2 regions of the Rathayibacter caricis DSM 15933 genome follow, and region 2 is predicted to be linked to the other one. Evidence: predicted binding sites of a transcription regulator. Region 2 holds the regulator's gene; the other holds the start of a gene.

Region 1 (15,100 bases), 280 kb from region 2:
GCTTCGCCGCGCGCTCGTACTGGAAATCGGCTGCGGCCTCGCGCATCTCCTTCTCGAGCTCGCCGATCATCCGGCGGTCGTGGCTCCCCATGAAGGCGACGAAGCGATCGACCATCGCGCGGTGCTCGGCGAAGGTGACCCGGTGCGAGCACGGTCCGCCGCAGCGACCGATCTGCGAGGCGAAGCAGGGCTTGCCGCTCTGCATCGCGCGCTTGTAGTTCGAGTCGTTGCAGGTCCTGATCGGGAACGCCTTGATCATCAGGTCGATCGTCTCGTGGATCGCCCAGATCTTGGGGTAGGGCCCGAAGTAACGGGCGCCGCGGATCTTGGCGTTGCGCGTCACCATCACCCGGGGCGCCTCGTCGCCGAGGGTCACCGCCATGTAGGGGTAGGACTTGTCGTCGCGGAACTTGACGTTGAAGGGCGGGTCGAACTCGTTGATCCAGGTGAACTCGAGCTGCAGCGCCTCGACGTCCGTGCCGACGACGGTCCACTCGACGCCGGACGCCGAGGTAACCATCCGCCGGGTGCGCTCGTGGAGCGACGGGAGCGGCGCGAAGTAGTTGCTCAGCCGGGCGCGGAGGTTCTTGGCCTTGCCCACGTAGAGCACCCGGCCCCGGGCGTCCTTGAAGCGGTAGACGCCCGGGAGGGTCGGGATCTCGCCGGCCTTGGGCCGGTAGTCGACGGTCTGCGTCATGCCTCGGTCTGTCCGTCCGCCCCGGTCACTCGAGGATCTCGGCGAGGAACGAGCCGGTGTGGCTCTCGGATACCTTCGCGACCTTCTCGGGAGTGCCGATGGCGACGACCTGGCCGCCGCCCGCACCGCCCTCGGGTCCCATGTCGATCAGCCAGTCGGCCGACTTGATGACATCCAGGTTGTGCTCGATCGTGATGACCGTGTTGCCCTTGTCGACGAGGCCGTTCAGCACGAGGAGGAGCTTGCGGACGTCCTCGAAGTGCAGACCGGTGGTCGGCTCGTCGAGCACGTAGACGCTCCGCCCGTTGGAGCGGCGCTGCAGCTCGGTGGCGAGCTTCACGCGCTGGGCCTCGCCGCCCGAGAGGGTGGTGGCACTCTGTCCGAGCCGGACGTAGCCGAGACCGACGTCGACCAGGGTCTTCAGGAAGCGGTGGATCGCCGTGATCGGCTCGAAGAACTCGGCCGCCTCGGCGATCGGCATGTCGAGGACCTCGGCGATGTTCTTGCCCTTGTAGTGCACCGTGAGGGTGTCGCGGTTGTACCGCGCTCCCCCGCACACCTCGCAGGAGACGTAGACGTCCGGCAGGAAGTTCATCTCGATCTTGATCGTGCCGTCGCCCGAGCACGCCTCGCAGCGGCCGCCCTTGACGTTGAAGCTGAACCGGCCCGGCAGGTATCCGCGGGCCTTCGCCTCGGTCGTCTCGGCGAAGAGGTTGCGGATGCGGTCGAAGACGCCCGTGTAGGTCGCCGGGTTGGAGCGCGGGGTGCGGCCGATCGGGTTCTGGTCGACGTGCACGACCTTGTCGAGGTTCTCGAGCCCGGTGACGCGGGTGTGCTTGCCCGGCACCTTGCGGGCGCCGTTGAGCTGGTTGGCGAGCACCCGGTAGAGGATGTCGTTCACCAGCGTGCTCTTGCCCGAGCCCGAGACGCCGGTCACCGCGACGAAGGCGCCGAGCGGGAACTCGACGTCGACCTTCTGCAGATTGTTCGCCGAGGCGCCGACCACCTTGATGACGCGCTTGCGGTCGATCTTGCGGCGCTTCTTCGGCACCTCGATCGACTTGCGCCCCGAGACGTAGTCGCCCGTGAGCGAGTGGGTGTTCTCGAGCAGCTCCTCGTAGGACCCGGAGTGCACGACCTTGCCGCCGTTCACGCCCGCGCCGGGGCCGATGTCGACGATCCAGTCGGCGGTGCGGATGGTGTCCTCGTCGTGCTCGACCACGATCAGGGTGTTGCCGAGGTCGCGCAGCTTGATCAGGGTGTCGATGAGGCGGCGGTTGTCGCGCTGGTGCAGGCCGATGCTCGGCTCGTCGAGGACGTAGAGCACGCCGGTCAGTCCGGAGCCGATCTGCGTCGCGAGACGGATGCGCTGGGCCTCACCGCCCGAGAGTGATCCCGCGGCGCGCGAGAGGTTGAGGTAGTTCAGCCCGACCTCGATCAGGAAGTCGAGGCGGGCCTTGATCTCGCGGAGCACCTGCGCGGCGATGTGCGCCTCGCGATCGGTCAGCTCCAGCTTGCCCATGAACTCCTGCGCGTCGCCGAGGCTGAGGTCGGCGACGTCGGCGATGCTCGCCCCGTGCACGAGGACGGCGAGCACCTCGGGCTTCAGCCGCGAGCCCTTGCAGACGGGGCAGGCCACCTCGCGGAGGAACTCGGCCCAGCGCGAGCGCTGCACGTCGGTCTCGGCTTGGACGTACTGGCGCTCGATGTAGGGCACGACGCCCTCGAACCCGGAGGTGTAGCTCATCTCGCGGCCGTAGCGGTTCTTCCACTTGACCTTGACCTCGAAGTTGTCGCCGTGGAGCACGGCCTGCTGCACCTCGGAGCTGAGGCGCTTCCACGGGGTGGACAGCGAGAAGCCGAGGTCGCGGGAGAGGCCGTCCAGGAGCTTCTCGTAGTACTGGAAGAGGCCCTTGCCCTGGGTGGTCCACGGGATGATGACGCCCTCGGCGATGCTGAGGTCGGGGTCGCCGAGCAGGAGCTCGTCATCGACCGACATGCGCGTGCCGAGGCCGGAGCACTCGGGGCAGGCGCCGAACGGCGCGTTGAAGGAGAAGGTGCGCGGCTCGATCTCGGTCAGCGAGATCGGGTGGTTGTTGGGGCAGGACAGCTTCTCGGAGTAGGTGGTCCAGGCGCCGTCGCCCTCGCCGTCGACGAAGTTGATCTGCACGATGCCGTCGGTGAGGCGGAGCGCCGTCTCGAGCGAGTCGGTCAGGCGTCCGAGGATGTCGGGCCCCGCGACGAGGCGGTCCACGACCACCGAGATGTCGTGCTTGAACTGCTTCTTGAGCGTCGGCGGCTCGCTCAGCTGGACCAGCTTGCCGTCGACCATGGCACGGGAGTAGCCGCCCGCGGTCAGCTCCTTGAAGAGGTCGACGAACTCGCCCTTCTTCTGGGACACGACGGGGCTGAGGATCTGGTAGCGCGTGCCGGCGTCGAGCTCCATCAGCTGATCGGCGATCTGCTGGACGGTCTGGGCAGAGATCTTCTCGCCGCAGACGGGGCAGTGCGGGACTCCGATGCGCGCCCAGAGCAGGCGCATGTAGTCGAAGATCTCGGTGATCGTGCCGACGGTCGACCGCGGGTTGCGGTTGGTCGACTTCTGGTCGATCGACACGGCGGGGCTGAGGCCCTCGATGAAGTCGACGTCGGGTCGGTCGACCTGCCCGAGGAACTGGCGGGCGTAGGCCGAGAGCGACTCGACGTAGCGGCGCTGCCCCTCCGCGAAGATCGTGTCGAACGCGAGCGAGGACTTGCCCGACCCGGACAGGCCCGTGAACACGACCATGGAGTCGCGCGGGATCTCGAGATCGACGTCCTGCAGGTTGTGCACCCGGGCGCCGCTCACCACCAGCTTCGAGACGGAGTCGTCGAGCTGGGAGACGAACCGGTGGGGGTGGTGGGAGTGCTCGGAGGGAGCGGGAGCAGGGTCTTTGACAGCGTTCGAGATCGACACCTCGAAAGTGTATGCGGAGCCACCGACATCGCCGGCGGGCGTTCGCTGGGCGCTGATCCGGCCCCTCCGAGCTTGCGGATCAGGTCAGGTGACCGGCCTTCTCCATCTGCCGGAGCTCGCGCTTGAGCTCCGACACCTCGTCGCGCAGGCGCGCTGCGAGCTCGAACTTGAGCTCGCCCGCCGCCTGCAGCATCTGCCCGTTGAGGTCGCCGATGATCGCCTCGAGATCGTTGCCGCCGTTCGCGGCGAGACCCTGGCGTCGCAGGTTGGGCGTGGGGCTCTTCTTCTTGGCGTCCCGGCCGGCGAGCAGCTTCGCCGTGTCCGCACCCTCACGGGCGAGGACCTCGGTGATGTCGGCGATCTTCTTCCGCAGCGGGGTCGGATCGATGCCGTGCTCGAGGTTGTAGGCCACCTGCTTCTCGCGGCGGCGATCGGTCTCGTCGATCGCGAGCCGCATCGAGTCCGTCACCTTGTCGGCGTACATGTGCACCTCGCCGGACACGTTGCGGGCCGCGCGGCCGATGGTCTGGATGAGCGAGGTGGACGAGCGGAGGAATCCCTCCTTGTCGGCGTCGAGGATCGCGACCAGCGAGACCTCGGGGAGGTCGAGGCCCTCGCGGAGCAGGTTGATGCCGACGAGGACGTCGTAGACGCCGGCGCGGAGCTCGGACAGCAGCTCCACCCGGCGGAGGGTGTCGACGTCGGAGTGCAGGTAGCGCACCCGGACGCCCGCCTCGGTGAGGAAGTCGGTGAGCTCCTCGGCCATCCTCTTGGTCAGGGTCGTGACCAGGATCCGCTCGTCGCGCTCGGTGCGGCGCTTGATCTCCTCGAGAAGGTCGTCGATCTGGCCCTTGGTCGGCTTGACGACGATCTCGGGATCGATGAGTCCGGTGGGGCGGATGATCTGCTCGACGATGCCGTCGGCGATGCCCATCTCGTAGCGGCCCGGGGTCGCCGACAGGTAGACCGTCTGGCCCACGCGCTCCTTGAACTCCTCCCACTTCAGCGGGCGGTTGTCCATCGCGGACGGGAGGCGGAAGCCGTGCTCGACGAGGGTGCGCTTGCGCGAGGCGTCGCCCTCGTACATCGCGCCGATCTGCGGCACGGTGACGTGCGACTCGTCGATGACCACGAGGAAGTCGTCCGGGAAGTAGTCGAGCAGGCAGTGCGGAGCCTCGCCGGACTCGCGACCGTCGATGTGGCGCGAGTAGTTCTCGATGCCGGAGCAGAAGCCGATCTGCTGCATCATCTCCAGGTCGAAGGTGGTGCGCATCCGCAGGCGCTGCGCCTCGAGCAGCTTGTTCTGCTTCTCGAGGTCGGAGAGGCGCACCTCGAGCTCCTGCTGGATCGTGTCGATCGCCCGGTGCATGACGTCCTGGCTGGCGACGTAGTGCGAGCCGGGGAACACCGAGACGGAGTCGAGCTTGCGGACGATGTCGCCGGTGAGCGGGTGCAGCGTGTACAGCGCCTCGATCTCGTCGCCGAACATCTCGATGCGGATCGCGAGCTCCTCGTACATCGGGATGATCTCGATCGTGTCGCCGCGGACGCGGAAGGTCCCGCGGGCGAAGTCGACGTCGTTGCGCGCGTACTGCATCGACACGAACTTGCGGATCAACCGGTCGCGGTCCACGCGCTGCCCCACCTGCAGGGCGACCATCGCCTCGAGGTACTGCTCGGGCTGGCCCAGACCGTAGATGCACGAGACCGTCGACACCACGATGACGTCGCGCCGGCTGAGCAGCGAGTTGGTGGTGGAGTGCCGCAGGCGCTCGACCTCGGCGTTGACCGAGCTGTCCTTCTCGATGAAGGTGTCGGTCTGCGGGACGTAGGCCTCGGGCTGGTAGTAGTCGTAGTACGAGACGAAGTACTCGACGGCGTTGTTCGGGAACAGCTCGCGGAACTCGTTCGCGAGCTGCGCGGCCAGGGTCTTGTTGTGCGCCAGCACGAGAGTGGGCCGCTGCACGGCCTCCACCAGCCAGGCGGTCGTCGCGGACTTGCCGGTGCCGGTCGCGCCGAGGAGGACCACGTCGGTCTCACCGGCGGTGATGCGGGCGCTCAGATCGGCGATGGCGCGGGGCTGATCGCCGCTCGGCTTGTATTCGCTGACGACCTCGAACGGATGCACGGCACGGGTGGGCTCCATGACTCGAAGCGTAGCCGCGACCACCGACACCGGAGGCGGCGTGCGCTGGCGGCGAACGGTCCCGCTTCAGCCCTTGCCAGCGACCGTCAGCGTCCCCGGCTCAGCTCCGCCCACAGCGCGTCCGCCCGGGCCAGCGTCTGCTCGAGCGTTCCGCTCGAGTCCAGGACGCGGTCGGCCAGAGCCAGCCGCTCCTCGTCGCTCGCCTGGGAGGTGACGCGGGCGCGCGCCTCCGTCTCGCTGAGGCCCCTGAGGGTGACGAGCCTCTCGATGCGGACGTCCTGCGGGGCGTGCACGACCACGACCTCGTCGAACTCGCCGACGCCGCGCCCCTCGGCGAGCAGCGGCACGTCGTACACGACGACCGCGTGCGGGTCGGCTTCGGCGGCCGCGGCGAAGAGCCGCTGCGACCGGGTCGTGACCGCGGGATGCGTGATCGCATTGAGGTCCGCGCGCGCCTGAGCGTCCGAGAAGATCAGTGCTCCGAGCGCGGCGCGGTCGAGGGTGCCGTCCTTCCGGAGCATCGAGGCGCCGAAGCGCTCGGCGATCGCGCCGAGGGCGGGCTCGCCCGGCTCGACGACCTCGCGGGCGAGGCGGTCCGCGTCGACGACGACCGCCCCGTGCTCGGCGAGACGGCGGGCGACGGTCGACTTCCCCGAGGCGATGCCTCCGGTCAGGGCTACGAGATGCACGCCGCCACCCTACCCAGCGCCCCCGGGAACGCCGAACGGCCGGCCCCCGAGGGGACCGGCCGTTCGTGGTGTGCACTCGATCAGTTGTTCGAGGACAGCTTCTCGCGCAGTGCGGCGAGCGACTCGTCGTCGGCGAGGGTGCCGCCGGTGGTCGACTCGTTGGTGAAGCCGCCGCCGACCGAGACGCCCTCGGAGACGGTGGCCGCCTCCTCCTGCGACTTGGCGACCTGGGCCTTGTGGGCCTCCCAGCGAGCCTGAGCAGCGGCGTACTCCTGCTCCCAGGCCTCGCGCTGGGACTCGAAGCCCTCGCGCCACTCGTTGGTCTCCGGGTCGAAGCCCTCGGGGTACTTGTAGTTCCCCTGGTCGTCGTACTCGGTGGCCATGCCGTAGAGGGCCGGGTCGAACTCGGTGCCCTCGGGGTCGACGTTCTCGTTCGCCTGCTTGAGCGAGAGCGAGATGCGACGACGGTCGAGGTCGATGTCGATGACCTTGACGAACACCTCTTCACCGACGGACACGACCTGCTCCGCGAGCTCGACGTGCTTGCCCGACAGCTCGGAGATGTGGACGAGGCCCTCGATGCCGTCCGCGACGCGGACGAAGGCACCGAACGGCACCAGCTTCGTGACCTTGCCCGGGGCGACCTGACCGATCGCGTGGGTGCGGGCGAAGACCTGCCACGGGTCCTCCTGGGTCGCCTTGAGCGAGAGCGACACGCGCTCGCGGTCGAGGTCGACCTCGAGGATCTCGACGGTGACCTCCTGGCCCACCTCGACGACCTCGGAGGCGTGCTCGATGTGCTTCCAGGAGAGCTCGGAGACGTGGACGAGACCGTCGACTCCGCCGAGGTCGACGAACGCACCGAAGTTGACGATCGAGGACACGACGCCCTTGCGGACCTGACCCTTGTGCAGGTTGTTCAGGAACGTGGTGCGGCTCTCGGACTGGGTCTGCTCGAGGAGCGCACGGCGCGACAGGACCACGTTGTTGCGGTTCTTGTCGAGCTCGAGGATCTTCGCCTCGATCTCCTGGCCGAGGTACGGGGTGAGGTCGCGGACGCGGCGCAGCTCGATGAGCGAGGCCGGGAGGAAGCCGCGGAGGCCGATGTCGACGATGAGCCCGCCCTTGACGACCTCGATGACCGAACCGGTGACGACACCGTCGGACTCCTTGATCTTCTCGACGTCGCCCCACGCGCGCTCGTACTGCGCACGCTTCTTCGAGAGGATCAGGCGACCCTCCTTGTCCTCCTTCTGCAGGACGAGGGCTTCGACGCTGTCGCCCACATTGACGACCTCGGAGGGGTCGACGTCGTGCTTGATGGAGAGTTCGCGCGAGGGGATGACGCCCTCGGTCTTGTAGCCGACGTCGAGGAGGACCTCGTCGCGGTCGATCTTCACGACGGTGCCTTCGATGAGGTCTCCGTCGTTGAAGAACTTCAGAGTCTTTTCGACCGCGGCAAGAAAGTCTTCAGCAGACCCGATGTCGTTGATCGCGACCTGCTTGGCTGCCTTTTCGGTCGTTGCGGTTGTCATTAAGGGATGCTCCAGGATGGATGGGTATCGGGCGGCGGGCACCGGCGCGACTGGCGACGCGACCGAGTGGTGACCACCGCGGTGTGTGAGGGGATGTGCCGTCGGCCGGAGGCGGCTCCGAACGCCACCGGGCCGTGACCCGGGGCCTCTTCGCTCGCCGTGGCACGGCGGCGCCACAAACGTGACGGTCAAGACTATCGAACCCGGGAGCGCAGTGGCAATCGTCCGCGGTTCCGCTCGGAGCGATCCGGGAGACGGAGCGGTGCCGCGTCAGGAGGCGAGACTCGCGCGGAGCGTGTCGAGGCCCACTCCCCCGAGGTCGAGGGCCCGACGGTGGAACGCCGCGAGCGAGAAGGAGGCCCCCTCGCGGGCCGCCGCGTCGTCGCGCAGCTGCTCCCAGATCCGCTGGCCGACCTTGTAGGACGGCGCCTGCCCCGGCCAGCCGAGGTAGCGGTTGACCTCGAAGCGGATGAAGGCGTCGTCCATGTTCACGTTCCGTCTCATGAAGGCGAGGGCGGAGTCCGCGGACCAGATCTCGTCCGTCCCCGGCATCCGCTTGCCCAGGTGCACGCCGATGTCGAGCACGACGCGCGCGGCGCGCATCCGCTGGCCGTCGAGCATGCCGAGACGGTCGGCCGGGTCGTCGAGGTAGCCGAAGCCCTCCATCAGCCGCTCGGCGTAGAGGGCCCAGCCCTCGGCGTGGCCCGAGCTCCCGGCCAGCTGGCGACGCCAGGTGTTCAGGCTTGCCCGGTTGTACACGGCCTGGCCCACCTGCAGGTGGTGTCCGGGGACGCCCTCGTGGTAGACGGTGGTCAGCTCGCGCCAGGTCGCGAACTCGGTCACGCCGTCGGGGACGGACCACCACATGCGTCCGGGGCGCGCGAAGTCGTCGCTGGGGCCGGTGTAGTAGATCCCGCCCTCGTGGGTGGGCGCGATCAGGCACTCGAGCGCGAGGAGCTCGTCCGGGATGTCGAACGCCGTGCCGGCCAGCTCGCGGACGGCGCGATCGCTGGTCTCCTGCATCCAGCGCTGCAGAGCCTCGACACCGTGCAGCGTGCGGGAGGGATCGGCCTCGAGGTGCGCGATCGCCTCGGCGACCGAGGCGCCGGGGAGGATCTCGCGGGCGACGGCCTCCTGCTCCGCCGTCATCCGGGCGAGCTCCTCGATCCCCCACTCGTAGGTCTCGTCCAGGTCGACCGCCGCGCCGAGGAAGCGGCGCGACTGCAGCGCGTAGTGCTCGCGACCGACGGCGTCCTGCTCGGTCGCGGCGGGTGCGAGCTCGCTGCGGAGGAAGCGCTCGAGCTCGCCGTAGGCGGCGGCGGCGCGCCTCGCACCGTCCTCGAGCCGACCGGCGAGCGAGGCGGGCAGGGAACCCTCTGCCGGCGCCGCGTCAGCGGCGAGCTCGGCGAAGAAGCCGCGGGGTGCCGCGATCTTCGCGGCCTGCTCCGCGACGAGGCCGACCTGGCGTCGCGCGGGGACCACTCCCCTGCGGATGCCCTCGCGGAGGGTCTCGGCGTACCCGGTGAGCGCAGCCGGCAGTGCGTGGAGCCGCTCGGCGACGTCCTCCCAGTCGCCGACCGCGGCGGTCGGCATCAGGTCGAAGACGTCGCGCAACTCCTGCGCGGGCGACGCGATGACGTTCAGATCGCGGAACGGGAGGCCGGCCTCGTGCGCGTCGAGGGTCAGGCGGAGCTCGGCGCCGAGATCGGCGACCGTGACGCGGTCGACGTCGTCCACCGGCTCCGCGGCATCGAGATCGGCCAGCGCCGCAGCGGTCGCGCTGCGCGCACGCTCGAGACCGACCGGGGACAGATCGGCGAGCCCGCCGCCGGACCGGCCGAGCCAGGTCCCGACGGTGGGATCGAGCTCGACGAGGGTGTCGACCCAGCGCTCGGCGACCTGGTCGACGGACGTGGGCTCGCGGGGGGTGACGGTCATGCTGCGAGCCTAGCCACGACCACGGCGCGACCGACGGGACGGGTCAGTGCGCGGCCGCGTCCCAGTTCGCTCCGTGACCGACCTGGACCTCGAGCGGCACCGAGAGGTCGACGGCGTGCGCCATCCGCGCCCGCACGACGCTCTCGAGCGCCTCCTCCTCGCCGGGGGCGACGTCGAAGATCAGCTCGTCGTGCACCTGGAGGAGCATGCGCGAGCCCAGGCCCTGCTCGTCGATGTCGGACTGCACGCCGATCATCGCGATCTTCATGATGTCGGCGGCGGAGCCCTGGATCGGCGAGTTCAGCGCCGCGCGCTCGGCGTTGTCGCGCAGCACCCGGTTGGCGCTCTGCAGATCCGGGAAGGGACGGCGCCGGCCGAAGATCGTCTCGGTGTAACCGGTCTCGCGGGCCTGCTCGACGACGCTGCGGAGGTAGTCGCGGACCGCCCCGAAGCGGACGAAGTAGTCGGTCATCAGCTGCTTGGCCTCGGCGCTCGAGATCCGGAGCTGCTTCGACAGGCCGAAGGCGCTGAGTCCGTATGCGAGCCCGTAGGACATCGCCTTCACCTTGTTGCGCATCGCCGAGGTGACGTCGCCCGGCTCGACGCCGAAGATGCGCGAGCCGACGAAGCGGTGCAGGTCCTCGCCGCTGTGGAACGCCTCGATGAGCCCGGCGTCGCCCGAGAGGTGCGCCATGATCCGCATCTCGATCTGCGAGTAGTCGGCGGTGAGCAGGGTGCTCGCCTCGTCGCTGTGCACGAAGGCGGTGCGGATGCGGCGGCCCACCTCGCTGCGCACGGGGATGTTCTGCAGGTTGGGGTCGTTCGAGGAGATGCGACCGGTGGCCGTCCCCGTCTGGTCGTAGCTGGTGTGGATCCGCCGGTCGGGCGTCACCGACTTCTCGAGCGTCTCGATGATCTGCTTGAGCTTGGTCGCGTCGCGGTGCTCGAGCAGGAGGCCGAGGAACGGGTGCGGGTGCGACTCCTGCAGATCGGCGAGAGCGGAGGCGTCGGTCGTGTAGCCCGTCTTGGTCGCGCGGGTCTTCGGCATCGCGAGCTCCTCGAAGAGGACCTGCTGGAGCTGCTTCGGCGAGCCGAGGTTCATCTCGTGGCCGATCTCGGCGAACGCGCGGCTCGCGAGGTCGGCGGAGGTGGTGGTCAGCTCGCTCCGGAGGCGCGCGAGCACCTCGGGGTCGATCGCCACGCCCGTGAGCTCGACCGTCGCGAGGACCTGCACGATCGGCAGCTCGATGTCGACGAGGACCGACAGCATGCCCTCGCCGAGCATCTCGGTGAGAGCTCCGACGAGGCGGAACGCGTACCAGGCCTCGGTCGCCGGGCTCATGGGCTCGACCGTCGGCACCAGCTGGTTCGGATCGCCCTGCGCCATCGTCTCGTCGAGGTACTGCGACACCTGCGCGGGCAGCGTCGCCGCGTGCCCCGTGGGCTGCAGGAGCCATGCCGCGATGCGCGTGTCGAAGGCGAGGCCGGCGACCGGCAGACCGGCGGTGCGCAGCGCCTTCACCTGCGGCTTCGCGTCGGCGAAGTACTTGGGAGCGTCGCTCGCCAGCCACTGCTCGAGACCCGTGTAGTCGGGGCGGTCGGCCGCCCAGGGGACGTACGCCGACTCCTTCTCGACCGACAGACCGATGCCCTCGAGGCCGTCGGGGCCGACCTGCGCCTGGACGGCGACGGGGGTCGTGCCTTTGCCGGAGACGGTGGCGAGCCAGTGCGCGAGCTCCTCGTCGACCATCGTCCGCACCGCGGGGGCCGCGGTCGTGACGGTGTCGCCCGCGAGCGCGGCGGCCGCGCCCTCGACGCCCTCGTCGGCGGCGATCGTGAGGACGCGCTCCTGGAGCGTCTTGAACTCCAGGCGCGAGAAGATCTCGCGGACGGCGTCCGGGTCGATGGGCTGCCGGGCGAGGTCGGTGGGGCCCAGCGGGAGCTCGACGTCGGTGACGAGCCGGTTGAGGCGGCGGTTGCGGAGCGCGTTCTCCTTCTGCTCGCGCAGCTTCTCGCCGACGACGCCCTTGATCTCGTCGGCGTGGGCGATGATGTCGGCCACCGTGCCGTACTGGTTGACCCACTTGGCCGCGGTCTTGGGCCCGACCTTGTCGACCCCGGGCAGGTTGTCGCTCGTCTCGCCGACCAGGGCCGCGATCTCGGGGTACTGGTGCGGCTCGACTCCGTACTTCTCGAACACCTTGTCGCGGTCGTAGCGCGTGAGCTGCGAGACCCCCTGAGTGGAGGGGTAGAGAAGGGTGACGTCGGGGGTGACGAGCTGGATCGTGTCGCGATCGCCCGAGACGACGAGCACCCGGTAGCCGGCCTCGGCGCCCTGCTTGGCGAGGGTGGCGAGGATGTCGTCGGCCTCGAAGTCCTCCTTCGAGACGGTGCGGATGTTCATGGCGTGCAGCGCCTGCTCGAGCAGCGGCACCTGGCCCTTGAACTCCGGCGGCGTCTCGCCGCGCGTCCCCTTGTACTCGGGGTACTCGCGGGTGCGGAACGAGTACCGGGAGATGTCGAACGCGACGCCGAGGTGCGTGGGCTTCTCGTTCTTCATCAGCAGGATCAGCATCGACAGGAAGCCGTGGATGGCGTTCGTGTGCTGGCCGTCACGGGTCTGGAAACTGTCGACCGGGAGCGCGTAGAACGCCCGGAACGCCAGGGAATGGCCGTCGACGAGCAGGAGGGTAGGCTGTTCCGGATCTGACACACGGCAAGACTACACAGCGCCTCCGACACCGGATCAGGACGGTTCCGAGCCGCTCGTCGGGCGCCTCGCAGGACGCGACGACGAGGAGATCCGTGACCGACTCAGCCCCCCTCGACAGCCCCTGGGTCCGTCCTCCGGCGCTCGACCTCGTGGCCGGCATCGGTCGCGGCATGGGCGAGCTCGCCGAGCGGATGGGCATCGTCTGGCACGAGCTGTCCCCGCAGCACTCGGTCGCCTCGATGCCGGTGGAGGGCAACCGCCAGCCGGTCGGGATCCTGCACGGCGGCGCCCACGTCGTCCTCGCGGAGTCGATGGGCTCGATCGCCGCGAACATCCATGCCGGCGAGGGCCGGATCGCCATGGGGATCGAGCTGAACGCGAGCCACAGCCGCTCCGTCCGTTCCGGCTTCGTGATCGCCACCTGCGACGCGATCCACCTCGGGGGCACGCTGGCGACCCACGAGATCGTGGTGCGCGACGAGGCCGGACGCCGCCTCTCGACGGTGCGGATCACCAACATCCTGCGGTGAGGCGACCGGCCCGGGCGCGAACGCAAGCCCCGGTCGCTGGGAAGCTCGGAGCCTAGGCTCGCAGCGTGACCTTCCGCGATCTCCTCAAGAGCCTCCCGTCCATGCCCTCCGAGCTCCCCGCGTTCGACGTCGACGCGGCTCCCGAGGAGCCGCTCGAGCTGTTCGGGCAGTGGCTCGAGGAGGCCGCCACCGCCGGGCAGCTCCTCCCCCACGGCGCGACCCTCTCGACGGCCGACGCCGACGGAGTCGTCGGGGCGCGGATCCTCGTGCTGCGGAACGCGGACGAGCAGGGCTGGGCGTTCTCGACCCACGCCACGAGCCCGAAGGGCCGCGCGATGGAGGAGAACCCGCACGCCGCGCTGACCTTCTTCTGGCCGGTCCAGGGGCGCCAGGTGCGCGTGGAGGGCCGCGTCGAGCGCGGCTCCGCCACCGAGTCGGCCGAGGACTTCCGCCGCCGCTCGGAAGCCGGGCGGACCGCGCTGCTGGTCGGTCGCCAGAGCGAGCCGATGGCCTCCGCCGCCGATTTCGGCCTCGTCACGCTCCAGACCAGCGTGGCCGTGAGCTGCTCTCCCGCGACGCTCGACCGCGAGTGGGCCGTCTACCGGGTCGTCCCCGAGCGCATCGAGTTCTGGCAGGGGTCCAGCGCACCCGAGCAGAACCACGTCCGGCTCGAGTACCGCCCGGGAACGGCGGAGGCGGGCGGCTCCCCGTGGGAGCGCACCCGCCTCTGGCCGTGATCGGGGACGTCGCCCCGGCGGCTACTTCTTCGGGCTCAGCTGCTCGATGATCGCCTGGGCGACATCGTGCATCGTGAGCCGACGGTCCATGGACGCCTTCTGGATCCAGCGGAACGCCTCGGGCTCGGTGAGGCCCATCTTCTCGTTGAGGAGCCCCTTGGCCCGGTCGACGAGCTTGCGGGTCTCGAAGCGCTCGACCATGTCGGCGACCTCGGCCTCGAGGGTCAGGATCTGTGCGTAGCGCGAGAGGGCGATCTCGATCGCGGGCAGCAGGTCGTTCGGCGTGAACGGCTTGACCACGTAGGCCAGCGCGCCGGCCTCGCTCGCACGCTCGACGAGCTCCTTCTGGCTGAACGCCGTGAGGAGGACGACGGGGGCGATGTGCGCCTTCGAGAGGCGCTCGGCCGCGGAGATGCCATCGAGCTGGGGCATCTTCACGTCCATGATCACCAGGTCGGGGCGGAGCTCGGTGGCGAGGGCCACAGCGGTCTCGCCGTCGCCCGCCTCGCCCACGACCTCGAAGCCGTTGTCGCGGAGGATCTCCACGATGTCGAGGCGGATGAGCGATTCGTCTTCGGCGACGACGACACGACGGGGTGCGGTCGGCGCGGTTTCCTGGTCTGTCACGCGGACGAGCCTACGGTATTCTCGACGGGCTCGTGATGAGCCGGTGTGGCGGAATGGCAGACGCGGGGCACTCAAAATGCTCTGTCCGAGAGGGCTTGTGGGTTCGAGTCCCACCACCGGTACCGGAGCGGCCCGACCCGACCCGGCGGGTCCGCTAGCGTCGACGGATGAGCGCATGGACCTCGACCTGGCCCCTGTTCGATCTCGTGCTGCGGACGCCGCGGCTGGAGCTGCACCCGGTGCGCGACAGCGATCTGCCGGGACTCGCGGAGGCCGCCGCCGCCGGGATCCACGAGCCGGGACGGTCGCCCTTCCCGGCGCCCTGGGCCGAGGCGCCCGCTGAGGAGCTGCCCATGCAGCTCGCCCGCTACCACTGGTCGCTGCGGGCCGCGACGACGCACGACTCCTGGCGCGTCGCGTTCGCGATCCTCGAGGACGGCGTCGTGATCGGCTGCCAGGACCTGCTCGCCGACCGCTTCCGCGCGACCCGCTCCGTCTCCTCCGGATCCTGGCTCACCCGCCCGGCGCAGGG
Region 2 (15,100 bases):
GTGTTCGTGAAGTAGTGCTCGGCGGCCATGGGAAGTGAACTTATCAACAGCTGAGGAGTTAGTGTTATCCGGATGACGGAAGACCTGAACGAGACCGACACGACCGAGGCCGTGGACGTCGTCTCGAGGGTCCTGGCGAACGCGCAGTCGCGGTCGGCGGGATACTCGCGCTTCGTCGCGGGCGGCGCACAGGCGCTGCAGACCTCGGGCCACGAGGGCGAGGACTCGGACGGCGAGCAGTTCGACCGTGCCGACCGCCAGGCCCTGCGACGCGTCGCCGGTCTGTCCACCGAGCTCGAGGACGTCACGGAGGTCGAGTACCGGCAGCTCCGCCTCGAGAACGTCGTGCTGATCGGCGTGTACTCGCAGGGCTCGCTCGAGGACGCGGAGAACTCGCTGCACGAGCTCGCCGCCCTCGCCGAGACCGCGGGCGCGACCGTCCTCGACGGGCTGCTGCAGAGGCGTCCGCACCCCGACCCGAGCACCTACCTCGGCAAGGGCAAGGCCCAGGAGCTCGCGGGAGTCGTCGCAGCCCTCGGAGCCGACACGGTCGTCGCCGACACCGAGCTCGCACCGAGCCAGCGTCGCGCACTCGAGGACGTCGTGAAGGTGAAGGTGATCGACCGCACCGCGGTGATCCTCGACATCTTCAGCCAGCACGCCAAGAGCCGCGAGGGCAAGGCGCAGGTCGAGCTCGCTCAGCTCGAGTACCTCCTCCCGCGACTGCGCGGATGGGGTGAGTCGATGTCGCGCCAGGCCGGTGGCCAGGTGGGCGCGGGAGCCGGTATGGGCTCGCGTGGACCGGGTGAGACGAAGATCGAGCTCGACCGTCGCCGCATCCACACGCGCATGGCGCGACTGCGCAAGCAGATCACCGCGATGAAGCCCGCCCGCGAGGCGAAGCGCGCGAACCGCAAGCGGAACGCCGTGCCCTCCGTCGCCATCGCCGGCTACACCAACGCGGGCAAGTCGAGCCTCCTGAACCGCATGACGCACGCCGGGGTCCTCGTCGAGAACTCGTTGTTCGCGACGCTGGACGCGACCGTCCGCAAGGCCCAGACGGCGGACGGCCGGCTGTACACGTTCGCCGACACGGTCGGCTTCGTGCGCGCACTGCCGCACCAGCTGGTCGAGGCGTTCCGCTCGACGCTGGAGGAGGTCGCCGACTCGGACATCATCGTCCACGTCGTCGACGGCTCGCACCCCGATCCCGCCGGGCAGATCGCGACCGTGCGCGACGTGATCGGCGAGGTCGGAGCGCGCGGGATCCCCGAGATCATCGCCTTCAACAAGTCCGACCTGGTCGACGAGGGCACGCGCCTCGTCCTCCGCGGGCTCGCTCCGGGTGCCGTCTTCGTCTCCGCGCGGACCGGCGAGGGCATCGACGAGCTGCAGGCCAGGATCGCCGAGATCCTGCCCGAGCCCGACGTCGAGATCGACCTGCTCGTCCCCTACGACCGCGGCGACGTGGTGTCGCACCTGCACCGCAGCGGCCGCATCCTGGCGACCGAGTACGTCGACGGAGGGACGCGCGTCCAGGCGCTCGTCCACCAGGACCTGGCGGGCTCGCTCGCCGAGTTCGCCGCCCCCGCGGCGGCCGTCGAGGCCTGACCGCACGACGCGAGCGCCCGCTTCCCCCGCTGGGGGGAGGTGGGCGCTCCGTCGTCTCCGGAGCGCCGAGCGCCTCCTCCGACGTCGTACTCCCTCACGCTCGTCCCGCTCCTCGACGGCGTGGCACCGCCCTTCCTCCGGTGGCCCCCGGAGGGCCGAGGGTCCACGCGTCCGTTCCGGCGCCAGCTCCGGATCGACCCGGGCTGCGGCCTGACCACCCACGGCTACGACGAGACCGCGGCGTTGCTGCGCACAGGGTCGACGCGGCCGTCGAGGCGTGGTGAGACCCCGTGGAGGCTGTGGTCGAGAAGTGGAACTCGGAAGGGGCGGACGGCACTCGGCCGTCCGCCCCTTCCGTATGTCCTGACCGGCCTGCGCGAGCACGGTCACGGCGGCTCGGACCGAGCGCAGCACGGCCGCAGTGGCTCGGACCGAGCGGAGCACGGCCGCAGCGGCTCAGACCGAGCGGAGCACGGCCGCAGCGGCTCAGACCGAGCGGAGCACGGCCACGATCTTGCCGAGGACCTCGGCCTCGTCGCCCAGGATGGGCTCGAAGTTGGAGTTGCGGGGGAGCAGCCAGGTGTGGCCGTCGCGCTGCCGGAGGACCTTCACCGTGGCCTCCCCGTCGAGCATGGCCGCGACGATCTCGCCGTTCTCGGCGGTGCGCTGCGAGCGGACGACGACCCAGTCCCCGTCGCAGATCGCCGCGTCGATCATCGACTCGCCGACGACCTTGAGCATGAAGAGCTCGCCCTTGCCGACGAGCTGGCGGGGGAGGGGGAACACCTCGTCGATCTGCTGGTCGGCGGTGATGGGGACGCCGGCCGCGATGCGGCCGACGAGCGGCACCATGGCGGCGTCCCCGACCGTGACGCTCGACTCGAACGACCCGTCGTCCTCGGTGGAGCTCGGGACGTCGATGAGGATCTCGAGCGCGCGGGGGCGGTTCGGGTCGCGCCGGAGGTAGCCGCTGAGCTCGAGCTGGTTGAGCTGGTGCGTGACGCTCGAGAGCGAGGCGAGTCCGACGGCGTCGCCGATCTCGCGCATGCTCGGCGGGTAGCCCCGGCTCGAGACGGAGCGCTGGATCACGTCGAGGATCGCGAGCTGCTTCGCGCTCAGGTTCTTCCGGCGCCGTCCGGTGCCCTGCTTCGCCTTGGCGGTCTGCGCGTCGCTCACGTCGTCCTCTCTCGGCGCGCACCCCGCGTGCGCGCCCGCCCGGCTCCTCGTCGATCACCGATGTCGGTGGTCGCTGCTGTACTACCAGCGGGCTCTCGAAACTGTATCCGCCGAGGGTTCCCGTTCGGAACATTCGTTCGAGTGTGTCGTACGATCCGTCGACGGATACGACGCGGCAGGCTCTTGCCTCTCGTTTTATTCGAAGATATATTCGGAACAGAGATTCGGGGCGGCCTCCCGGCCGAGGTCCGCCCCGAGTCCCTGCTGAAAGGAGCGATCCCCATGATCGACCAGCACATCGACCAGCACCGCGTCACCTCCGGCCCGGAGGCGCAGGTCTCCGTCATCGCGGCTCCTGCCGTCGCGTCGCCTGCCGTCGCTCGTGTGCGCCTGCGGATCACCCGCCGCGGTCGCGGCGTCCTGGCGGTGCTCGGCGCTCTCCCGATCGTCGCGGGAGCGTTCGTGTTCGGCATCAACGGCGGGGGTGCGGTCGCCTCCGGCGAGTCGTCCGACGTGCAGTTCCAGTACGTGACGGTGCGTGCGGGGGAATCTCTCTGGTCGCTCGCCGAGGACATCGCTCCCGGCTACGACCCCCGCGACGTCGTCTCGGACCTCCTCTCGCTCAACCAGCTGGCGAGCGCCGGCCTCGAGCCCGGGCAGCGGCTCGCCGTTCCGTCCGGGTACGAGCTGGCCCGCTGATCCGGCGGCTGCCGCCTCGGCGGGAGCGGGCGCGCAGTATCCGGATCGGTTCCCCTGTCGCCGCTACCATTCCCTGGTGACGACTCTCGACGACCTCCCCCTCCGCGACGACCTCCGCGGGAAGCTGCCGTACGGCGCTCCGCAGAAGATCGTCCCCGTGGCACTCAACGTAAACGAGAACACCCACCCGGTCCCCGACGGGGTCATCGCCGACATCGTCGAGCGGGTGTCCATCGCCCTGCGGACGGTCAACCGCTACCCCGATCGCGAGTTCCGGGAGCTGCGCGACTCGCTGGCCGCCTACCTCGGACACGGTCTCACCGCGGACGGCGTTTGGGCGGCGAACGGCTCCAACGAGGTCCTGCAGCACATCCTCCAGGCCTTCGGCGGCCCGGGGCGATCCGTGCTCGGATTCGCGCCCACCTACTCGATGTACTCGATCCTCGCCTCCGGCAGCGGCACCGAGTGGATCGGCGCTCCGCGACAGGACGACTTCGAGGTCGGCGCCGAGTACGCGGCCGAGCAGGTCCGGCGTGCGCAGCCCGACCTGGTCTTCCTCTGCGCACCCAACAATCCCACCGGCACGCCCCTCTCCCTCGAGACGGTCGAGGCGGTCTACGACGCCACGGACGGCATCGTCGTGGTCGACGAGGCGTACGCCGAATTCGGGGGCCCCGGCGCGTCCACCGCGCTGAGCCTGCTCGCAGGACGCCCCCGGCTGCTCGTCTCCCGCACGATGAGCAAGGCGTTCGCCTTCGCGGGCGTGCGTCTGGGGTACCTCGCCGCCGACCCCGCCGTCGTCGACGCGCTGCGCCTCGTCCGCCTGCCCTACCACCTCTCCGCGCTCACCCAGGCGGCCGCGACCGCCGCTCTGGCGCACTCCGACGAGATGCTGGCGATGGTCGGCGACATCATCGAGCAGCGCGACCGCATGGTCGTCGGCCTCCGCGAGCTCGGGTACACCCCGCACGCGAGCGGCAGCAACTTCGTGCTTTTCGGGGGAGTCTCCGATCCGGGCGCGACCTTCGAGGCGCTCCTCGCCCGGGGTGTGCTGATCCGCGACGTCGGCATCCCGAACCACCTGCGCGTGAGCGCTGGCACCGCGGAGGAGACGACGGCGTTCCTCGACGCCCTCGCGTCCCTGCCCTCCCTCGACGCCGACCCCGCCGCAGCGCTCGCGCACGAGTAGCGCCCGGCCCGAGGGCGGCCGCGGAGCGGCGAATAGACTGGTCGCATGACCTCTCCGAGCGCCGCATCCGGGCGCACCGCCTCCCTCAGCCGTGCCACCAGCGAGTCGAGCATCGAGCTCTCGATCGACCTCGACGGCACCGGCACCGCGGACCTCGAGACCGGCGTGCCGTTCTTCGACCACCTGCTCACCGCCTTCGCCAAGCACTCGCTCACCGACCTCCGTGTCCGGGCGACGGGCGACATCGAGATCGACATCCACCACACGGCCGAGGACATCGGCATCGCGCTCGGCACCGCCATCCGGCAGGCCCTCGGCGACAAGTCGGGCATCTCCCGCTTCGGCGACGCGCTGGTGCCGCTCGACGAGGCCCTCGTGCAGGCCGTCGTCGACATCTCCGGACGCCCCTACCTGGTGCACAGCGGTGAGCCGGAGGGCTTCGCCCTGCACCTGATCGGCGGGCACTTCACCGGCTCGATGGTGCGCCACGTCTTCGAGGCGATCGCCTTCAACGCGGGTCTCACCGTGCACGTCACCGTGCTCGGCGGACGCGATCCCCACCACATCGCGGAAGCCGAGTTCAAGGCGTTCGCCCGCGCGTTCCGTCAGGCCAAGGCGCTCGACCCGCTCGTCGTCGGCGTGCCCTCGACCAAGGGCGCCCTGTGAGCGCCCGTCCCTCGGTCGTCGTCTACGACTACGGATCCGGCAACGTCCACTCCGCCGTCAAGGCGCTCGAGCTCGCCGGCGCCGACGTCGAGCTGACGTCGGACCGCACGAAGGCGCTCGAGGCCGACGGACTGCTCGTCCCCGGCGTCGGGGCGTTCAGTGCGGTCATGGACGCCCTGACGACGGCGCGCGGTGGCGAGATCATCGACAAGCGACTGTCCGGCGGGCGCCCGGTGCTCGGCATCTGCGTCGGGATGCAGGTGCTGTTCGAGCGCGGCGTCGAGCGCGGCGTCGAGAGCGAGGGCCTGGGCGAGTGGCCCGGCACTGTCGACCTCCTGCCCGCCGAGGTCGTTCCGCACATGGGCTGGAACACCGTCAGTGCTCCCGAGGGCTCGGTGCTCTTCGACGGCATCGCCGACGAGCGCTTCTACTTCGTCCACTCCTACGGCGCTCGGGAGTGGTCGCTCGACGTCATGCCGCCCTTCCCCGCTCCCGCGGTCACCTGGGCCGACCACGGCGGCTCCTTCATCGCCGCGGTCGAGAACGGGCCGCTCTCGGCCACCCAGTTCCACCCCGAGAAGTCCGGCGCGGCGGGCCTGCGCCTGCTCTCGAATTGGCTGGGCGGGCTCCGCACGAACTAGGATCGGCCGGTGGTCGGCGCCGCTCCCCGTGAGCGCCGCCTCCGCACCAGGGCTCCCGAGACTGAGGATGACGATGAGCGAGTTCACCAAGGCCCCGGGCCTTGTCCTTCTCCCCGCGATCGATGTGGCGGGCGGCAAGGCCGTCCGACTGACGCAGGGCGAGGCGGGCACCGAGACCAACTACGGGGACCCCATCGACGCCGCAGGCGACTGGGCCGATCAGGGCGCGGAGTGGATCCACCTCGTCGACCTCGACGCCGCCTTCGGCCGGGGCGACAACCACGGCATCATGAAGAAGGTGATCCGGCAGGTCAAGGGCGTCAACGTCGAGCTCTCCGGCGGGATCCGCGACGACCGCAGCCTCGAGTCCGCGCTCAGCGCCGGTGCGAAGCGCATCAACCTCGGCACCGCCGCCCTCGAGAACCCCGAGTGGGCCGCGAGCGTGATCGCTCAGTACGGCGACCAGATCGCCGTCGGTCTCGATGTGCGCGGCACCACCCTCGCGGCCCGCGGCTGGACCAAGGAGGGCGGCGACCTCTGGCAGGTCCTCGACCGCCTCGAGGAGGCAGGCTGCACCCGCTACGTCGTCACCGACGTGACCAAGGACGGCACCCTCAAGGGACCGAACCTCGAGCTGCTCGAGCAGGTCATGGCCCGCACCCGCCGCCCGGTGATCGCCTCCGGCGGGATCTCGAACCTCGACGACATCGCCGCACTGCGCGACCTCGTCCCGCAGGGCCTCGAGGGCGCGATCGTGGGGAAGGCGCTCTACGCCGGCGCCTTCACGCTCGCGGAGGCGCTGGATGTCGCGTCCGAGTGACGGACGCGCTCTCCCCTCGCATCTGACCGACTCCGCCGGCACCCCCTGGGCGGGCCGCCGTTTCGAGGCGGGCGCGGGGAGCGAGGACGACGGCCGCGCGCCGGAGCCGCTCGTGCGCGCTCTCGCCGCCTTCGCGGACGGATCGCGCGGCCCGGACGCCGTCGTCGACGCGCTGCGTGGATCCCGCCTGCTGATCCCGCTCGTGGCGCACCTCGGCGAGGAGGGTGACGAGGTCGCCGGGCTCCGGACCGACAAGACGCAGGAGCTGTCGATCGTCACGGTGGCCGGCCCGGACGGGCGCGACGTCCTGCCGGTGTTCAGCAGCGTCGACACGATGCGGCGCTGGGATCCGGCGGCGCGCCCCGTGCCCGTCGACGGGCGCCGTGCCGCGCTCGCCGCCGTCGCCGAGTCGACCGAGCTGATGGTGCTCGACCCGGCGTCCGAGCACGAGTTCGCGGTGCGCCGGCCCGCGCTGTGGGCGATCGCCGAGGGCACGCCGTGGCGCAGTGCCGCGGAGGACTCCGAGGTGCTCAGGGCGCTGCGGGCGTCCGCGGAGCAGGAGCCGGTGGTCGTCTCGGTCGACGTCCGAGCCGGAGATCCGCGTCAGCGGCTGCACGGTCCCGAGGTCGTCGTGGTGCTGGCACTCGCTCCCGGACTCGACCGCGAGGCGCTCGGCGCGCTCGTCTCCCGCCTGGGGGAGCGGTGGGCCGCCGACGAGATCGTCGCCTCGCGGGTCGACTCGCTCTCGGTCCAGCTGGCTCCCGCCCGCTGACTCAGGTGACCGGGCCCGTCCACTTCTCGCCCGGGCCCTTGCCGATGGGGTCGGCGATCGGCGAGGCCTCGCGGAACGCGAGCTGGAGGGTGCGCAGTCCGTCGCGCAGGCTGCGTGCGTGCATGTCGCTGATGTCCGGAGCGCCGGCGGTCACGAGGCCGGCGAGCGCGTTGATGAGCTTCCGCGCCTCGTCGAGGTCGACCTGGGCGCCCGGCTCGTCGGCGAGGCCGCACTTCACCGCGGCGGCGCTCATGAGGTGGACCGCCGCCGTCGTGATGATCTCCACGGCGGGCACCTCCGCGATGTCGCGGGCGGCCTCCACGTCGGAGGAGGCGTCGGCGTCGCCGAAGCGCCGCACGTAGTCGTCGTCGTACTGGGCCATGGGTCCTTCGTTCGGTGGATCGGGCCCGCGGAGGGGCCTCGCGCTGCGGCGGCGAGAGGCGACCGCATCCGCTCTGTCGCTCGGGCCGGGATTCTGCTAAGGTGATGCGGGCTCCGAGGCATGTCCTCGGTTCGAAAGTGGAGATTCTCCCACCCGCGCTTGACCGCTTCATTAGGTTACCGGGTCTGAAGCACTCCGCCCTCGGTGACGAGGGCAGGGCTGCGGCACCCGAGCGAAACCTCGGAGGCCGGGTCGCAGGGTGCGAGCACGTGCACGAGCACGTCAGGAATCTCCTCTCTCGGGATGCGCCGGATCAGAATCCGGCAGCAGAGCAGCTACTCACCGAGATCAGAGGAGAAACGCAATCAGCGATCCCCGTACCAACGACCGAATCCGCGTCCCCGAGGTCCGCCTCGTGGGTCCCGCCGGAGAACAGGTCGGCGTCGTGAAAATCGAGGTCGCCCTGCGACTCGCGCAGGACGCAGACCTGGATCTGGTCGAGGTTGCTCCCAACTCCAAGCCTCCCGTCGCCAAGATCATGGACTACGGGAAGTTCAAGTACGAGCAGGCCCAGAAGCTCAAGGAAGCCCGTCGCAACCAGGCGAACACGATCCTCAAGGAGGTCCGTTTCCGCCTGAAGATCGACAAGCACGACTACGAGACCAAGCGCAAGCGCGCCGAGGGCTTCCTGAAGGCCGGCGACAAGGTCAAGGCCATGATCCTGTTCCGCGGTCGCGAGCAGTCCCGCCCCGAGATGGGCGTCCGACTCCTGCAGCGCTTCGCGGAGGACGTGTCCGAATTCGGTCAGGTCGAGTCCACCCCGACCATCGACGGTCGCAACATGGTGATGGTCATCGGCCCGCTGAAGAACAAGTCCGAGGCGAAGGCCGAGGCGAACGCGGTCCGCGCGGCTCGCCGCGAGGCCAACACCCCTGAGGAATCGGCCGAGGCCGAATCCGTCTGATACTTCGCCGCCCCGGCCTCGGGGCCGGCGGACGCCCTGCTCGCGGGGCACCGGTTTCGCCCCGCTGACGCGGGTGCGACGTGACAAGGAGAGAACATGCCCAAGATGAAGACCCACTCGGGTGCCAAGAAGCGCTTCAAGGTGACCGGCTCCGGCAAGGTCATGAAGCAGCAGGCCGGTATGCGTCACAACCTGGAGTCCAAGTCCAGCGTCCGCACCCGCCGCCTGAACCAGGACCAGGTCCTCGCCCCGCAGGACGCCAAGGTCGCCAAGAAGCTTCTCGGTCTGTAGCCCGCAGCCGGCGCAGTCCGCTGCGCCGCGTGGCTACTCCACCGACCCGGATCGATAGGAAGAAAAAGAAATGGCAAGAGTCAAGAGGGCGGTCAACGCCCACAAGAAGCGTCGCGTCATCCTCGAGCGCGCGTCGGGCTACCGCGGCCAGCGCTCGCGCCTGTACCGCAAGGCGAAGGAGCAGGTCACCCACTCCCTCGTCTACTCGTACCGCGACCGTCGTGCGAAGAAGGGCGAGTTCCGCCGCCTCTGGATCCAGCGCATCAACGCCGCGTCCCGCGCGAACGGCCTGACCTACAACCGCTTCATCCAGGGCCTCGCCCTGGCCGGCGTCCAGGTCGACCGCCGCATCCTCGCGGACCTCGCGATCACCGAGCCCGCGACCTTCGCCGCCCTCGTGGCCACCGCGAAGAACGCGCTGCCTGCCGACACCTCGGCGCCCAAGGCCGCCGCGTAGTCCTCGCTGCTCCCGGAGGGGGTCACGACCACTGGTCGTGGCCCCCTCCGTCGTTCCCGGGGAGGCTCGACCGCGGGCGACGTGTCGCCGGGGCCCCCGTCCGCGCCGCCGATAGGCTCGCCGCATGCTCGACAACCCCCGTTCCCCCCGTGTCCGCTCCGTGGCCAAGCTCACCCGGCGCCCGGCCAGGCAGGAGACGGGGCTCTTCCTCCTCGAGGGGCCGCAGGCCGTCTCGGAGGCGCTGCGCTACCGTCCGGAGCTGCTCGTCGAGTCGTTCGCGACTCCGACCGCGCTGGAGCGCCACCCCGAGATCGTCGCCGCCGCCGAGGAGGCCGACGTCGAGATCGAGTACGTGACCGAGGACGTCCTCGATGCGATGGCCGACACCGTCACGCCGCAGGGCTTCGTCTCGGTCTGCCGGCAGTTCCCGACCTCGCTCAAGGACATCGTCGCCTCGGAGCCGCGCCTGGTCGCCGTGCTCGAGGAGGTGCGCGACCCGGGCAACCTCGGCACGATCGTCCGCGCCGCCGATGCGGCCGGCGCCGACGCCGTGATCCTCACGGGGCGCTCGGTCGACCTCTACAACCCGAAGGTCGTGCGCTCGACCACCGGCTCCCTGTTCCACCTCCCCGTCGCGGTCGACGCCCAGCTCGCCGACGTGCTGCAGCGGCTCCGCTCGATCGGCCTGCGCTCGGTGGCCGCGGACGTGAAGGGCGAGGACCTGCTGGACGTCCGTGCCCGCGGCGATCTCGCCCAGCCGACCGTGTGGGTGTTCGGCAACGAGGCCCGTGGGCTGGAGGACGAGTCGCTCGAGCTCGTCGACAGCGTCGTCGCGGTGCCGATCTACGGAGCGGCCGAGTCGCTCAACCTGGCGACCGCCGCCTCCGTCTGCCTCTACGAGAGCGCCTTCGCCCTGCGATCCTGAGCACCAGGAGCGCACTCCTGGGTGCGAGCCGGGCGTCCGGCGCGGTTATTAACCTCTGATTAAGAAAACACTCATGATTTGACCCACCCATTCGCGTGTGATTCTCTGGCCGAATGGAAGCACCTGTGCAGGACGATCGCTCGTCCGCTCCCGTCGGAGAACCCCTCGTCGTCCTCGACGGCGTGCAGAAGCACTACGGGGAGTTCCAGGCTCTGAAGGACATCGACCTCACCATCAACCGCGGTGAGGTCGTCGTCGTCCTCGGTCCCTCCGGCTCCGGCAAGTCGACGCTCTGCCGCACGATCAACCGCCTCGAGACCATCTCGGGCGGCACGATCTCGATCGACGGGCAGAAGCTGCCGGAGGAGGGCAAGGGCCTCGCCGCGCTGCGTGCGGACGTGGGGATGGTGTTCCAGTCCTTCAACCTCTTCGCGCACAAGACGATCCTCGAGAACGTGACGCTCGGGCCGATCAAGGTCCGCAAGCTCGCCCGGAAGGCCGCCGAGGCCGAGGCGCAGGCGCTGCTCGACCGGGTCGGCGTCGGTCACCAGGCGGGCAAGACCCCGGCCCAGCTCTCGGGCGGCCAGCAGCAGCGCGTGGCCATCGCCCGCGCACTCGCGATGAAGCCCAAGGTGATGCTCTTCGACGAGCCCACCTCGGCCCTCGACCCCGAGATGATCAACGAGGTGCTCGACGTGATGGTCGGCCTCGCCAAGGACGGCATGACCATGATCGTCGTCACCCACGAGATGGGCTTCGCGCGCAAGGCCGCCGACCGCGTCGTCTTCATGGCCGAGGGCGAGATCCTCGAGGACACCGACCCCGAGTCGTTCTTCACCGCGCCGCGCACCGACCGCGCCAAGGACTTCCTCTCGAAGCTCATCACCCACTGACTCCTCCCGCACCAGGAGGTGCGAGGGCCCGCGTCCGCACAGCACGCAGGACGCGGGGCCCCGCACAGCATCCATCCGACGGATCGACCCCCACCATCCCGGGGAGCGATCGGACACCGCCCGCTCAGACGGGCCACACCCAGGAAGGACGACCATGCGCACCAAGCTCATGTTCATGACCGCCGGGATCGCAGCAGCGACCCTCGCCCTCGCCGGCTGCGCCGGCGGCGACTCCGGTACCGGCGACGCCGGCGCCGGATCCGAGGAGAGCGGAGCGGCCTACGAGGTCGCCACCGACGTGACCCTCGAGGGCAGCCCCACCTTCGACGCGATGACCTCGGCCGACCAGGTCACCATCGGAGTCAAGGAGGACCAGCCCGGACTGGGCTACCTCGACGCCGCGACCGGTGAGCGCTCGGGCTTCGACATCGAGATCGCGAAGTGGATCGCGGCCTCGCTCGGCTTCTCCGAGGACCAGATCGAGTACACGGCGATCCCGTCGGCCAACCGCGAGGCGTCGATCGTGAACGGCGACATCGACTACTACGTCGGCACCTACTCGATCACCGACAAGCGCAAGGAGCAGGTCGGCTTCGCCGGACCCTACTTCGAGACCGGCCAGCAGCTGCTGGTCGCCGCGGACAACGACTCCATCGAGGGTCCGGACGACCTCACCGCCGAGACCACCGTGTGCTCGGCGACCGGGTCCACCCCGATCCAGAACATCCGCACCAACTACCCCGATGTCCCGACCGAGGAGTTCGACACGTACTCGCAGTGCGTCGACGCCCTCAACGACGGACAGGTCGACGCGGTCACCACCGACGGCGCGATCCTGATCGGCTACGCGGCGCAGAACCCGGACGAGCTCAAGGTCGTGGGCGAGCCCTTCAGCACCGAGCTCTACGGAGTCGGCCTCGCGAAGGACGACACCGCGCTGCGCGGCTTCATCAACGACATGTTCACCGAGGGCGGTGACACCTGGACCGCGATCTACGACGAGACTCTCGGCGAGTCCGGCACCGAGGTCGAGCAGCCCGCGGTCGACGCGTACTAGCAGGTCTCCCGGGGCGGCGCCGAGCGCGCCGCCCCGGGGCCCCGCCTCTCCCACCCACCTCCCGATGAAAGGGCTCGCCGCATGGATGTTCTGCTGAACAACCTCGACGTGTTCGTCCCGGCCTTCGGCAACACCCTGTTGCTCTTCGCCGTCTCGCTCGTCTTCGCCCTCCTCATCGGCACCGTCGTCGGCGCCATGCGCGTCTCGCCCGTCCCGATCGCCCGCGCGGTCGGCACGGTGTACGTCAACACCATCAGGAACACGCCACTGACGCTCCTGATGTTCTTCTTCGCCTTCGGCTACCCGAAGCTCGATCTGCCGGACCTCGACTACACGACGCTCGCCATCTTCGCCCTCAGCCTCTACACCGCGACCTACGTCGCCGAGGTGCTGCGCTCGGGCATCAACACCGTCCCGATCGGGCAGGCCGAGGCCGCCCGCGCCATCGGCCTCGACTTCGGCCTCACGATGACCCAGGTCGTCCTGCCGCAGGCCTTCCGGTCGGTGATCCCGCCTTTGATGAGCGTGCTGATCGCCCTCCTCAAGAACACCACCGTGGCGGCGGGCTTCTCCGTCGCCGAGGCCGGCACGATCGTCCGCGAGCTCAACGAGCGCGGCGAGAACAGCCTCATCGTGGTGCTCTGGGTCGCGCTCGTGTTCGTGGTCCTGGTCACCGTGCTCTCGCTCGTCCAACGCCAGCTCGAGAAGAAGTGGAGGGTCGCCCGATGAGCTCCGTCCTCTTCGACAACCCGGGCCCGCGCGCCATCGCCCGCAACCGACTGATCGGGGCGGTCGTCGTCCTCCTCCTCGCGGCCTTCCTCGCCTTCGTACTCTGGCGATTCGCCGAGTCGGGGCAGTTCTCGGCCGAGAAGTGGCGCGCGTTCCAGTACCCCCTCGTCTGGCAGAGCATCGGAGCGGCGCTCGGGCAGACGCTCGCCGCCTTCGCCACCGCGGGAGTCGCCAGCATCGTGCTCGGCCTGGTCCTCGCCGTCGGCCGGCTCTCGGACCGCCGGTGGATCAACATCCCGGTCACGCTCTTCATCGAGCTGTTCCGCGCGATCCCCGTCCTCATCCTGATGATGCTGATGTACTACGGGCTGCCGTTCGCCGGGCTCAAGCTCAGCCCCTACCTGGCGGTCGTCATCGCGCTGACGCTTTACAACGGCTCCGTCTTCTCCGAGATCTTCCGCGCCGGCATCGAGGCGCTGCCTCGCGGGCAGAAGGAGGCGGGCTACGCCGTCGGCCTGAGCAAGGCCGGCGTCATGCGGCTCATCCTGTTCCCGCAGGCGATCCGCTCGATGCTGCCGGTCATCATCGCGCAGCTCGTGGTGGCGCTGAAGGACACCGCGCTCGGCTCGATCATCACGTACAACGAGCTCCTCTACTACGCGAAGTACCTCGGCAACCAGCCGAGCCTGGACAGCCCGATCATCCCCGCCGCCATCGTCATCGGAGCGATCTACATCGGCATCTGCCTCGCCCTGTCGGGCCTGGCGAAGTGGGTCGAGATCCGCACCAAGAACAGTGGACGCCGAGGGACCGGCCACCCCGCCGCCCGTGCCACGACCGACACGGCGCTGCTGGCGGCGCAGGACTGAGTTGGTTGGTCCTTCACTCCGCCGGCGTGAAGGACCGCGGTCGGCGGGGCGCGTGGTGCGTTTACGGGAGCGGAGTGCGTTCGGCTAGCGCGGATCGCTGGCACGCGATCCGCGCGTTCGCCTCCGGGGACGCGGCTGGTCGTCCGCGAGGGGCTCCTTGCCCTCTGCTGGTCGAGTAACCGCGCAGCGGCGTATCGAGACCGACGTCTCTGAGGGCCGCCCCCGCCTGCTGGTCGAGTTGCCGCGTAGCGGCGTATCGAGACCCACGTCCCCCCGGCCTCGTCCCGTTCCGCTCTCTCCGAAGAGGGACGAGGCCGACCCGCCCCACAGGGCACGCGGGAAGCCCCGCGCGACCCCTCGCCTACACTGGGGGATCGTGTCCGACAGCAACCCGATCACCGACGAGGCCGTCTCCTCAGCCGTCGCCGAGGCGCTCACCGCGATCAGCGCGGCCGGCGACTCCGCTGCCCTGAAAGCGGCCCGCTCCGCCCACCTCGGTGAGGGCTCCGCCCTCGCCCGACTGAACGCGCAGATGCGCTCCGTGCCCCCCGAGGCCAAGGCCGCCTCCGGCAAGCTCGTCGGCTCCGCCCGCAAGCAGGTCGGCGACGCCTACACCGCCCGCGAGGCGGAGCTCGTCGCCGCGGAGGAGTCCGCCGCCCTCGACGCCGAGAGCGTCGACGTCACCGCCGGCGCGTCCTTCCGCCGCGTCGGCGCCCGGCACCCGCTGTCGCTCCTCCAGGAGACCGTCGCGGACGTCTTCGTCGGCATGGGCTGGGAGATCGCGGAGGGCCCCGAGCTCGAGAACGAGTGGTTCAACTTCGACGCCCTGAACTTCGACGAGGACCACCCGGCCCGCGCGATGCAGGACACGTTCTTCGTCGATCCGGTCGACTCCCATCTGGTGCTGCGCACGCACACCTCGCCGGTGCAGATCCGCTCCATGCTCGAGCGCGACCTGC

Evidence for each region. Region 2 encodes LexA, which represses DNA repair genes until DNA is damaged. Its sites were predicted from a motif close to TCGAACANNTGTTCGA; they were not measured.
Region 1: the regulator LexA is predicted to act here: its motif matches at 3,655-3,670, upstream of uvrA (excinuclease ABC subunit UvrA).

The regions. Positions count from the first base shown of each region.
Region 1 covers NZ_PZPL01000001.1:3,137,876-3,152,975, forward strand. The annotation lists gene uvrC (excinuclease ABC subunit UvrC) at 1-697, opposite strand, end outside; gene uvrA (excinuclease ABC subunit UvrA) at 723-3,551, opposite strand; gene uvrB (excinuclease ABC subunit UvrB) at 3,733-5,799, opposite strand; gene coaE (dephospho-CoA kinase) at 5,886-6,488, opposite strand; gene rpsA (30S ribosomal protein S1) at 6,569-8,023, opposite strand; gene C1I63_RS14640 (DUF885 domain-containing protein) at 8,294-9,961, opposite strand; gene polA (DNA polymerase I) at 10,005-12,674, opposite strand; gene C1I63_RS14650 (PaaI family thioesterase) at 12,845-13,204, shown strand; gene C1I63_RS14655 (pyridoxine/pyridoxamine 5'-phosphate oxidase) at 13,270-13,941, shown strand; gene C1I63_RS14660 (ANTAR domain-containing response regulator) at 13,963-14,568, opposite strand; tRNA gene C1I63_RS14665 (tRNA-Leu) at 14,608-14,690, shown strand; gene C1I63_RS14670 (GNAT family N-acetyltransferase) at 14,736-15,100, shown strand, end outside.
Region 2 covers NZ_PZPL01000001.1:3,414,503-3,429,602, reverse strand. The annotation lists gene C1I63_RS16015 (class I SAM-dependent methyltransferase) at 1-29, opposite strand, end outside; gene hflX (GTPase HflX) at 73-1,611, shown strand; gene lexA (transcriptional repressor LexA) at 2,098-2,787, opposite strand; gene C1I63_RS16000 (LysM peptidoglycan-binding domain-containing protein) at 3,070-3,486, shown strand; gene C1I63_RS15995 (histidinol-phosphate transaminase) at 3,563-4,675, shown strand; gene hisB (imidazoleglycerol-phosphate dehydratase HisB) at 4,721-5,341, shown strand; gene hisH (imidazole glycerol phosphate synthase subunit HisH) at 5,338-5,982, shown strand; gene priA (bifunctional 1-(5-phosphoribosyl)-5-((5-phosphoribosylamino)methylideneamino)imidazole-4-carboxamide isomerase/phosphoribosylanthranilate isomerase PriA) at 6,056-6,802, shown strand; gene C1I63_RS15975 (SseB family protein) at 6,786-7,574, shown strand; gene C1I63_RS15970 (DUF1844 domain-containing protein) at 7,576-7,956, opposite strand; gene infC (translation initiation factor IF-3) at 8,321-8,920, shown strand; gene rpmI (50S ribosomal protein L35) at 9,017-9,211, shown strand; gene rplT (50S ribosomal protein L20) at 9,282-9,668, shown strand; gene C1I63_RS15950 (TrmH family RNA methyltransferase) at 9,793-10,593, shown strand; gene C1I63_RS15945 (amino acid ABC transporter ATP-binding protein) at 10,719-11,486, shown strand; gene C1I63_RS15940 (glutamate ABC transporter substrate-binding protein) at 11,641-12,543, shown strand; gene C1I63_RS15935 (amino acid ABC transporter permease) at 12,625-13,272, shown strand; gene C1I63_RS15930 (amino acid ABC transporter permease) at 13,269-14,141, shown strand; gene pheS (phenylalanine--tRNA ligase subunit alpha) at 14,518-15,100, shown strand, end outside.